3 regions of the Blautia aquisgranensis genome follow, and region 3 is predicted to be linked to each of the others. Evidence: predicted binding sites of a transcription regulator. Region 3 holds the regulator's gene; each other region holds the start of a gene.

Region 1 (3,286 bases), on a different contig from region 3:
TTCCACCAGAATTCGTGAAATATTGACGAACCTTCTGAATAATGCAGTTAAATTCACAGAAGATGGTGGTACTATTACTTTTGAAATGAGTACTCGTCCAGGAGTAGATGAACGCCATATCGTGGCATCCTATACAGTCAAAGATACGGGTGTTGGTATGAGCGAGGAATTTCAGAAAAAGCTGTTTGAGCCATTTTCGCAGGAAAATAATGGTGCACGTACTCAGTATAAAGGGACCGGGCTGGGGATGGCTATTACCAAGCAATATGTGGAGTTGATGGGTGGAACACTTACGTTTCAAAGTAAAAAGAATTGTGGTTCTTCTTTTACAGTCGAAATTCCCATGGAACTTGCCGATGAAAAAGAAATTCCAGAACAGAAGACTGTACAGAATATCAGTCTCAATGGCGTTAAGGTGCTTTTGGTTGAGGATAATGACTTAAATGCTGAACTGGCAATGACATTATTGGAAGATGCCGGTATGTGTGTAACTCGTGCTGTAGATGGGGAAGATGCAGTCAAACTGTTCGCATCTAACCCTGCAGGTACTTATGACATTATCCTGATGGACATCATGATGCCAAAAATGAACGGATATCAGGCAACGAAGGCAATCCGAACAATGAGCGGGGAACGTCCGGATGCAGCAACCATTCCTATCATAGCCCAGTCTGCTAATGCTTTCAAAGAAGATATTCAGGCTTCGTTGGATTCTGGTATGAATGGGCATATCTCAAAGCCGTTTAACATGGATGAGGTATCTGTCTCTATAATGCGAAATCTTATCTGAACTTATAGGAGGTAAATCAGCATGAAATGTCCATATTGTGATGAAGAAATGATAAGGATGTGTACTCTCATATTCTGAATGATGACCGAAGGAAAATTGCAGAGCTTTTTGCAGAAGCATTTTATGAGATAAAGAATCTGAATCCACAGATGTATGTACAGCAGGAAAATAATAATGCACCTGTTGCTGATGAAGTCGATCCGGAACTTCTGGCAAAAGTATTGGCTAAGTCTCACGTGGAAAACGAGATGTCTAAAATGAATCTGCCGGAAACCATACCTGCTGTGGTATAAACCAGAAGTCGTTGTCGTAAAATGTGGTAAGAAAATCAGACGAATATATTTTTTCAAGAATTTGTCGTAAAAATGTGGTCAAATCAAGAAAATCGAGTGCGAAAGCAAGTGAAAAATCCCTGTGAAGCCTGCAAAATCAAGGCTTCACAAATTCTTCATAAAATAATTAGCACTCACCTCTTGACAGTGCTAACAAATAGTGTTATATTTCTCCTAGAACAAGAAAAAAGCTACAGCATTTCCGAAACGAAAGTGCCGGAAATGCTTTTCATAGAATAGGAGGAAAGCCTATGAATATCAGTAAATTTACACAGAAATCCGTACAGGCTGTCCAGGATCTGGAGAAGGTTGCTTACGAATATGGCAACCAGGAGATCGAGGAAGAACACCTTCTGTATACATTACTTACACAGGAAGACAGCCTGATTCTCAAATTGATCGAGAAGATGGAGATTCAGAAGGAATATTTTGTTGACACTGTTAAGAAAGCTCTGGATGCCAAGGTTAAGGTTCAGGGTGGAGAACTTCGTTTCGGTCAGTATCTGAACAAGGCACTGGTCAGTGCGGAGGATGAAGCCAAGGCTATGGGAGATGAGTATGTCTCTGTTGAGCATCTGTTTCTTTCCATGCTGAGATATCCAAGCCCCAGTATGAAGAAGATCTTTGATGAGTTTGGAATCACCAGAGAGCGTTTTCTTCAGGCACTTTCTACAGTCAGAGGAAACCAGAGAGTTGTCAGTGACAACCCGGAGGCAACCTATGATACTTTGAATAAATACGGCGAGGATCTGGTAGAGAAGGCGAAGAACCAGAAGCTGGATCCGGTGATCGGACGTGATGCGGAGATCCGAAACATCATCCGTATCCTTTCCCGTAAAACCAAGAATAACCCAGTTCTCATCGGTGAGCCTGGTGTCGGTAAGACAGCAGCCATTGAGGGACTGGCACAGCGTATTGTGGCAGGGGACGTACCGGAAGGCCTTAAGAATAAGAAGATTTTTGCACTGGATATGGGTGCACTGGTTGCCGGCGCCAAATATCGTGGTGAGTTTGAGGAACGTCTGAAAGCGGTACTGGAAGAGGTGAAGAAGAGCGAAGGACAGATTATTCTGTTCATCGATGAGCTTCATCTGATCGTTGGTGCAGGTAAGACAGATGGTGCCATGGATGCAGGAAACATGCTGAAGCCTATGCTGGCAAGAGGTGAGCTTCACTGTATTGGTGCTACAACTCTGGATGAGTACCGTCAGTATATTGAGAAGGATGCTGCACTTGCACGTCGTTTCCAGCCGGTTATGGTAAATGAGCCTACGGTTGAGGATACCATTTCTATTCTTCGTGGATTGAAGGAGAGATACGAGGTATTCCACGGCGTTAAGATTACAGACAGTGCACTGGTTGCAGCAGCTACCCTTTCACACAGATATATCACAGACCGTTTTCTTCCGGATAAGGCCATTGACCTTGTAGACGAGGCCTGTGCACTGATCAAGACAGAACTGGATTCCATGCCGACAGAGCTGGATGAGCAGAGACGTAAGATCATGCAGCTGGAGATCGAGGAATCTGCTCTTAAGAAAGAAACTGATAATCTCAGCAAAGAGCGACTGGAGGATCTGCAGAAAGAGCTGGCAGAGTTACGAGATACTTTTAATGCACAGAAAGCTCAGTGGGATAATGAGAAACATTCCGTAGAGAAGCTTCAGAAATTACGTGAGCAGATCGAGGATATCAATAAACAGATCCAGAAAGCAAAACAGAACTACGATCTGGAAAAGGCAGCAGAGCTGCAGTATGGTGAGCTGCCGAAGCTTCAGCAGCAGCTGGAAGTAGAGGAGAAGCAGGTCAAAGAAAGTGACAGAAGCCTGGTACATGAGGCTGTTACTGATGATGAGATTGCGCGTATTATTTCCAGATGGACCGGTATTCCGGTAACCAAGCTGACAGAAGGTGAGAGAACGAAGCTTCTGGGTCTTGAGGATGAACTGCATAAACGTGTAGTAGGTCAGGATGAAGGTGTACGTCTTGTAACAGATGCCATCCTTCGTTCAAAAGCAGGTATCAAGGATCCTACGAAGCCAATCGGTTCTTTCCTGTTCCTTGGACCAACCGGTGTTGGTAAAACAGAGCTTGCCAAGACTCTGGCTGCCACACTGTTTGACGATGAGCAGAACATGGTTCGTATTGATATGAGTGAGTACAT
Region 2 (3,286 bases), on a different contig from region 3:
TAAAACAGTACATCACAGGTGTCGACACACTTAACAGCAGTATATCTCAGATTACATCAGGTGTGGATTCCTATACAAAAGGAGTGGCCAGCTATGTTTCCGGTGGAAGCAGCCTTTCTGACGGGATCAGCGCCTATGTGGAAGGGACAGTTGCCGTAACCGATGGAGTGAAAAACTATATTGATGGAAGCAGCCAGCTTTTCGAGGAAATGATTCAGTATCTGAAAGGACTGGACAGTTTTTTCAAGAGGCTGGATATTCTGGCTCCTGGACTTGATGAAACACTGAAAAATACTGAGGCAGCGGTAACACAGCTGCAGGAACTTGGAAGCGCGCTGGATGGAGAGGCACTGCAGACAATTTCCGATGACATGGAAACCTATGCAGGAGCTGTCTACGATTATAATGTTCAGGTACAAAGCTATATAACCGATGTAGAACAGCTGGGAGAGAAGCTTGCGAAGCTTAGCAGCAGACTTGCGTCGGCTGACAAAACGGATATTTCACAGCAGGCAGCAGGTGCAGCGCAGACGGCGGCCGAGATTTTGCAGAAAAATGCAGACACTATGAATAACCAGTCGGCAGCTGTTGAGAACTGGATCAGCAGCCAGGGGACAGTAAATGCGGATACTTCTGCGGTAGATACCGGGATTTCCGATGTGAAAAATAATCTTTCAGTAGCAGAAGCGGCTCTTTCTGGAATTGACTACAGTACTATGGATGAAAGTACAAAAGCAGCAGTACAGGCGGCACTTGGAGCCGTGCAGGCAGCCAGCAGCAGTGCAGAAAGTATAGATACTTCTTCCATTCAGAGCCAGGAACCGGATACCTCCCAGCTGAAAAATGTGGCAGATACTTTGAAAGGAGCTGCCGCAGAATCAGTTGCAGCAGCGAAGAACAGTCAGACAGCGGCAGAAAATCTGAGCACTCTGCAAAATACGACCGATTCACTTTCCACAGCTATGGACAGCCTTGCCGAAGAGATCAGTAAGCTGGATCAGGAAGCACAGAATCTGACCGGCAGCGGACAGGAGATCAAAGATAGCGGAAATACTCTTTCCGGTACAGGTAAAAAACTTTCGGCGACCATGACCAAGATGAAAAAAGCGTTCACAGATCTGAGCAGTCAGTTACCGGAGATTCAAAGCGAGCTTGGCAAGCTGAAAGAGAATACAGATTCTCTTGTAAAAGATAACACCGGGATTCAGTCTACATACAAAAATAATCTGGAAGAAGGAAGCAGTGGCCTTCAGGCAGGCGCAGAAGATATTATTGATAAAGGGAAAACCATTATTTCAGGCATCACGGAAGTTCAGGGCGAAAAGAATGCGAACGCAAAAGCCCTGCAAAATGGCGCTGCTTCTCTGAAAAAATCAGAAAAAACACTCATAGCAGGCAGCAAACAGATCAAAGAAGCCATCACAAAACTTCAGCAGGGCATCCAGACACTTTCTGCTAACAGCAGTAAACTGACCCAGGGCGCGGCAGCACTTTCCTCTTCCGGAGCTCAGTTAAACAGTGGAGCAGACAAGCTTGCAGAAGGAGCTGGAACTCTTGCAGGTGGAACCCAGAGTCTTAAGAGCGGAACGTCGGCTCTTTCCTCTGGTGTAGGAGCACTTAAGAGCGGCGGCGACAAGCTTAAAGAAGCAAGCGGACAGGTACAGGAAGGACTTACCAAGCTCAGTGACGGTGCAAAGACTTTGAGCGACGGACAGAAGAAATTTTATAAAGATGGTGTGAAGAAACTGGACGATGCAGTAAACAAGGACCTGAAAGATGTGATCGACCGCTTCAAAGCACTGAAATCCGAAGCGGTTTCTTATGACAGTTTTACCAGTCGCCAGAGCGACATGGACGGAAGTGTGAAATTTATTTATGAAACAGAGCCGATTGAAGTCGCCAAGGATGAATAACCGTAAATATCTTGACAATTTCCGGATTTGTAGTATGATAAGAAAAGAGTAGCACTCAATACAAAAGAGTGCTAATAAATACAGAAAGAAGGAAATAATAATGGCATTAAAACCAGTTGAAGACAGAGTTATCGTGAAATACTTTGAGACAGAGGATAAGACAGCATCCGGTATCGTACTTCCGGAGAGCTCCAAGGAGAAGACACAGCAGGCAGAGGTTATCTCTGTAGGTGGCGGTAAGATCGTTGACGGTAAGGAAGTACCTGTACAGGTAAAACCAGGAGACCGTGTTATCTACGGTAAATATTCAGGAACAGAGATTAAATATGAAGGAGAGAAATATCTGGTTATCAATGCAGATGATATCATTGCTATCGTAGAAGAGTAATGTTCCTTGACGTCCCTGCCCTCTGCAGGTAAAATAAAACGTAAAGTTTTAACGAAATGCAGTGATAAAAATTCACAGGATTTTCCAGTTGAGCTTGACAAAAACGGTGTGATATAGTACTATCTTTTATATCATACTAAGCCAGTGGGAAAATGGGAATAATCACTGGACCAGAGGAGGACCCTAGAAATGAGAAAAAAAGTACTGGCAGCACTTCTTGCAGCTGCAGTGGCAGGAACTACAGTTATGGCAGGAACCGCGGTTTTTGCAGCAGAGACTACAGAAGGAACCAAGGCAGAAGGTGGTAACATTACCATCGCAGAGACAGCAGATCCTCAGAACATTAATCCGCTTTATGTTATGGATCAGACAAGCTTTGATATGATGCAGTCCCTGTACAGCCCGTTTTTCGAGATCGTAAATGGAGAGATGTATTACGGAAACGGGCTTTGCGAGAGCGTGACAGCCAATGACGACGCCAGCGAATTCACTCTGAAGCTTAAGGATGGACTGAAATGGCACGACGGTGAGCCAATCACAGCAGACGATGTAGTATTTACCATGCAGATTCTGGTAGACGAGAAGCAGAATGTACCATATTCTTCTTACGGATATGTAAATGACAAGACTGTTGAAGCGGAGAAGGTTGATGACCTTACCGTGAAGCTTTCCCTGGGATCCTCATCAGCAGGCTTCCTTGGCGGACTGAGCCAGGTTTACTGCATTCCGAAGCACATTTATGATGGTGTGGAGAATATCGGAGACAGCGATCTGAACAATAATCCGATCGGAAGCGGCCCGTTTAAATTCGAAGAGTATAAATCCGGAGAATATTTCAAAGTTACGAAATTCGATGATTATTTCGAGGATGTGAATCTGGATTCCATCACCTTCAAGATCGTTAAAGACTCCAGTTCCGCCAATGCAGCACTGGCAAGCGGCGATCTGGATGCACGTCTGATCAGTGCTGATGATTACGACACAG
Region 3 (3,286 bases):
ACCGTTCAAAATGGATATCATGGCATTCTGGGTGAACCAGGAATTGCTGGATCAGGCTGGTCTGGACAGACTCTCCTGTCTCAGTGATCTTGAGATCCTTCAGAAAAAGCTTCAGAATACGGGAAAATATGCATACGGGGATGCATGGGAGATTTCTTACATATATAATAGTATCAGCGAGTATGTCGATTTTTTCGGAGGAGATTATACAGACTGGACGGATCCGAAAACAAGAGAAGCGGCAGAATATATGAAGCGAATGCTGGATACAGGGATGATATCAGAGGAGAATCTGATCGACCAGCATGACCAGCTGAATGAAAAATTTATAAACGGCCAGTATGGATGTATGTTCATGTATACCGGTGCGTTGAGTACCTTTCAGAATGCAGGCGTGTATAGAAAAGATAAGATCCATATGGCACCATTTCCGGAATTTGACGAGAAGGTGACCAATATCGCAACCTGGCAGTATGTACTGAATAAAAATTCTGATCATAAAGAAGCAGCTCTGAAGTTCCTTCAGTATGTGTCCGGATATGAGGCCAGTAAAAATTACGGACAGCTGACAAAAATGTGTTCGGCAAGACTGGATGTGATCGAGGATAAAAGCCTTGATTTGGAGGGAATTGAAATGATCCGGCAATATCTGAAAGATTATAAACTGAAAGCAAGACCACTGTGCGCTGACTCCATAGAAGCTGTTTCGTCTATGGGAACGGAATTTCAGGAATATGTACTGGGACAGAAAACAGAAACGGAGTTTTTCGCCGGGGCACAGAACTGTATAGACCAGTATTACAAAAAAGCATCGTACTGATGCTTTTTTGTTGCGAAAAAATAAGAACTTTTTTTCAAAACATATTGACAAATATTTTACATGGTGATATCTTAAAGACTGTAGATGTTAGCACTCCACTAAAATGAGTGCTAACAGATATAACAAAACAAGACTTAACATCCGTCAGGAAGGATAAAAGAGAAAGGAGATGGACTCATGGAAGAGGTGTTGAATGAGCGCAAGAGAAAAATTTTAAAAGCAATCATCAAGACCTACATGGAGACCGGAGAACCGGTTGGCTCCAGGACCATTTCCAAGTATGCGGATCTCAATGTAAGTTCCGCAACGATCCGAAATGAAATGTCAGACCTGACTGATATGGGCTATATCGTCCAGCCTCATACCTCCGCAGGAAGAATTCCTTCAGATAAGGGCTATCGATTATATGTAGATGAGCTGATGAAGGAGAAGGAAGCAGAGGTCGCAGAGCTGAGAGATCTGATCATTGAGAAGACAGATAAGATGGATAAGGTGCTTAAGAAGGTGGCGAAGGTGCTTGCCTCCAATACCAATTATGCAACAATGGTTTCCGTACCGCAGTACAGCGGCAACAAGATCAAATTCATCCAGCTGTCCAGAATGAGCGAGCTTCAGCTTGTAGCGGTGGTTGTCAGTGATAACAACACCGTGCGGAACCAGATTATCAATCTGGATGAGGAGATGGATGATCAGACGATCCTGAAACTGAATCTTCTTCTGAATACCAATCTGAATGGCATTCCCATCCAGGATATCAACCTCGGAATGATCGCCAGACTGAAGGAACAGGCAGGCAGCCACAGTGGTGTGGTAGCAACTGTTCTGGATGCAGTGGCAGCAACCATTCATGTGGATGAAGAAGACATGGAGATTTATACTTCAGGCGCGACCAACATCTTCAAGTATCCGGAGCTTGCCGACAAGGATAAGGCAACCGAGCTGATCTCCGCATTCGAGGAGAAACATGAGCTTGCCGATCTTGTGAAGGGTCAGATGGCCGACGAGGAGAATACAGGAATTCAGGTTTACATCGGTGATGAGATGCCGATACAGACCATGAAGGACTGCAGCATTGTGACAGCCAGATATGAACTGGGTGACGGAATGTACGGAACCATCGGAATCATCGGTCCGAAGCGAATGGATTATGAGAATGTTGTGGACAGTCTGAAGGAACTGAAGAATCATCTGGATGACGTTCTGAAAAAGAAGAAAACTTAGAAAGGCGGTAGAAAAGAAGTGTCGGAGGAAACAAAGAAGAAATCCGAAGAGCAGGAAGCGGAGACAGAGATCCCCGTAACTGATGGAGATCAGGAAGAAAACCTGACACCAGAGGGAGAAGAGCTGCCGGAGGAAGAAACCAAGACTCCAGGCGAAGAAGCTGCCCCAGAGGATAAAAAAGAAGAAAAAAAGACTTCTTTCTTCGGAAAGAAGAAAAAAGATAAATCTGAGCAGAAGGTGGAGGAACTTACCGATCGCCTGAAGCGTACAATGGCTGAATTTGATAATTTCCGTAAAAGAACAGAAAAAGAAAAATCCAGCATGTACATCATCGGAGCAAAAGAGATCGTAGAAAAGATCCTGCCGGTTGTGGATAACTTCGAAAGAGGTCTTGCACAGGCACAGGAAGGCGATGCTTTTGCAGATGGAATGAAAATGATCTATAAGCAGCTGACTACCACACTGGATGACCTGGGTGTGAAACCTATCGAGGCAGTTGGTAAGGAGTTCAACCCGGATTTCCATAACGCAGTAATGCATGTGGAGGATGAAGAGGTTGGCGAGAATATCGTGGTGGAGGAATTCCAGAAGGGTTACACCTACAAGGATTTCGTGGTACGCCACAGTATGGTCAAGGTAGCTAACTAATATTGACAGACAGTAATTTTACAGATACAGATTAAAACAGGAGGAAAAAATCATGGGAAAGATTATTGGTATTGACTTAGGTACAACAAACAGCTGTGTAGCCGTAATGGAAGGTGGACAGCCGACGGTTATCGCAAATACAGAAGGCGCAAGAACAACACCATCCGTTGTAGCATTCACAAAAACAGGAGAGCGTCTTGTAGGTGAGCCTGCAAAACGTCAGGCTGTTACAAACGCAGACAGAACAATCTCTTCCATCAAGAGAGAGATGGGTACAGATTATCGTGTAACAATTGATGAGAAGAAATATTCTCCGCAGGAGATCTCCGCAATGATCCTTCAGAAACTGAAAAAGGATGCAGAGGCATATCTTGGAGAGAAAGTAACAGAGGCAGTTATCACTGTTCCAGCTTACTTCAACGATGCTCAGCGTCAGGCAACCAAAGATGCTGGTAAGATCGCAGGTCTTGATGTAAAACGTATCATCAACGAGCCTACAGCAGCAGCTCTTGCATATGGTCTTGACAATGAGAAAGAGCAGAAGATCATGGTATACGACCTTGGTGGTGGTACATTCGATGTATCTGTTATTGAGAT

Evidence for each region. Region 3 encodes HrcA, which represses chaperone genes, less so after heat shock. Its sites were predicted from a motif close to TGTTAGCACTCNNNNNNNNNGAGTGCTAACA; they were not measured.
Region 1: a site for HrcA is predicted at 1,248-1,278, ahead of clpB (ATP-dependent chaperone ClpB). Genes of this name have one in related genera too.
Region 2: a site for HrcA is predicted at 1,960-1,990, ahead of WMO28_RS14625 (co-chaperone GroES). Genes of this name have one in related genera too.

The regions. Positions count from the first base shown of each region.
Region 1 is NZ_JBBMEJ010000008.1:113,632-116,917, reverse strand. It holds gene WMO28_RS08300 (ATP-binding protein) at 1-790, shown strand, start outside; gene WMO28_RS08295 (hypothetical protein) at 850-1,083, shown strand; gene clpB (ATP-dependent chaperone ClpB) at 1,374-3,286, shown strand, end outside.
Region 2 is NZ_JBBMEJ010000022.1:31,146-34,431, forward strand. It holds gene WMO28_RS14620 (leucine-rich repeat domain-containing protein) at 1-1,913, shown strand, start outside; gene WMO28_RS14625 (co-chaperone GroES) at 2,014-2,301, shown strand; gene WMO28_RS14630 (ABC transporter substrate-binding protein) at 2,491-3,286, shown strand, end outside.
Region 3 is NZ_JBBMEJ010000012.1:25,646-28,931, forward strand. It holds gene WMO28_RS10610 (ABC transporter substrate-binding protein) at 1-820, shown strand, start outside; gene hrcA (heat-inducible transcriptional repressor HrcA) at 998-2,041, shown strand; gene grpE (nucleotide exchange factor GrpE) at 2,060-2,689, shown strand; gene dnaK (molecular chaperone DnaK) at 2,742-3,286, shown strand, end outside.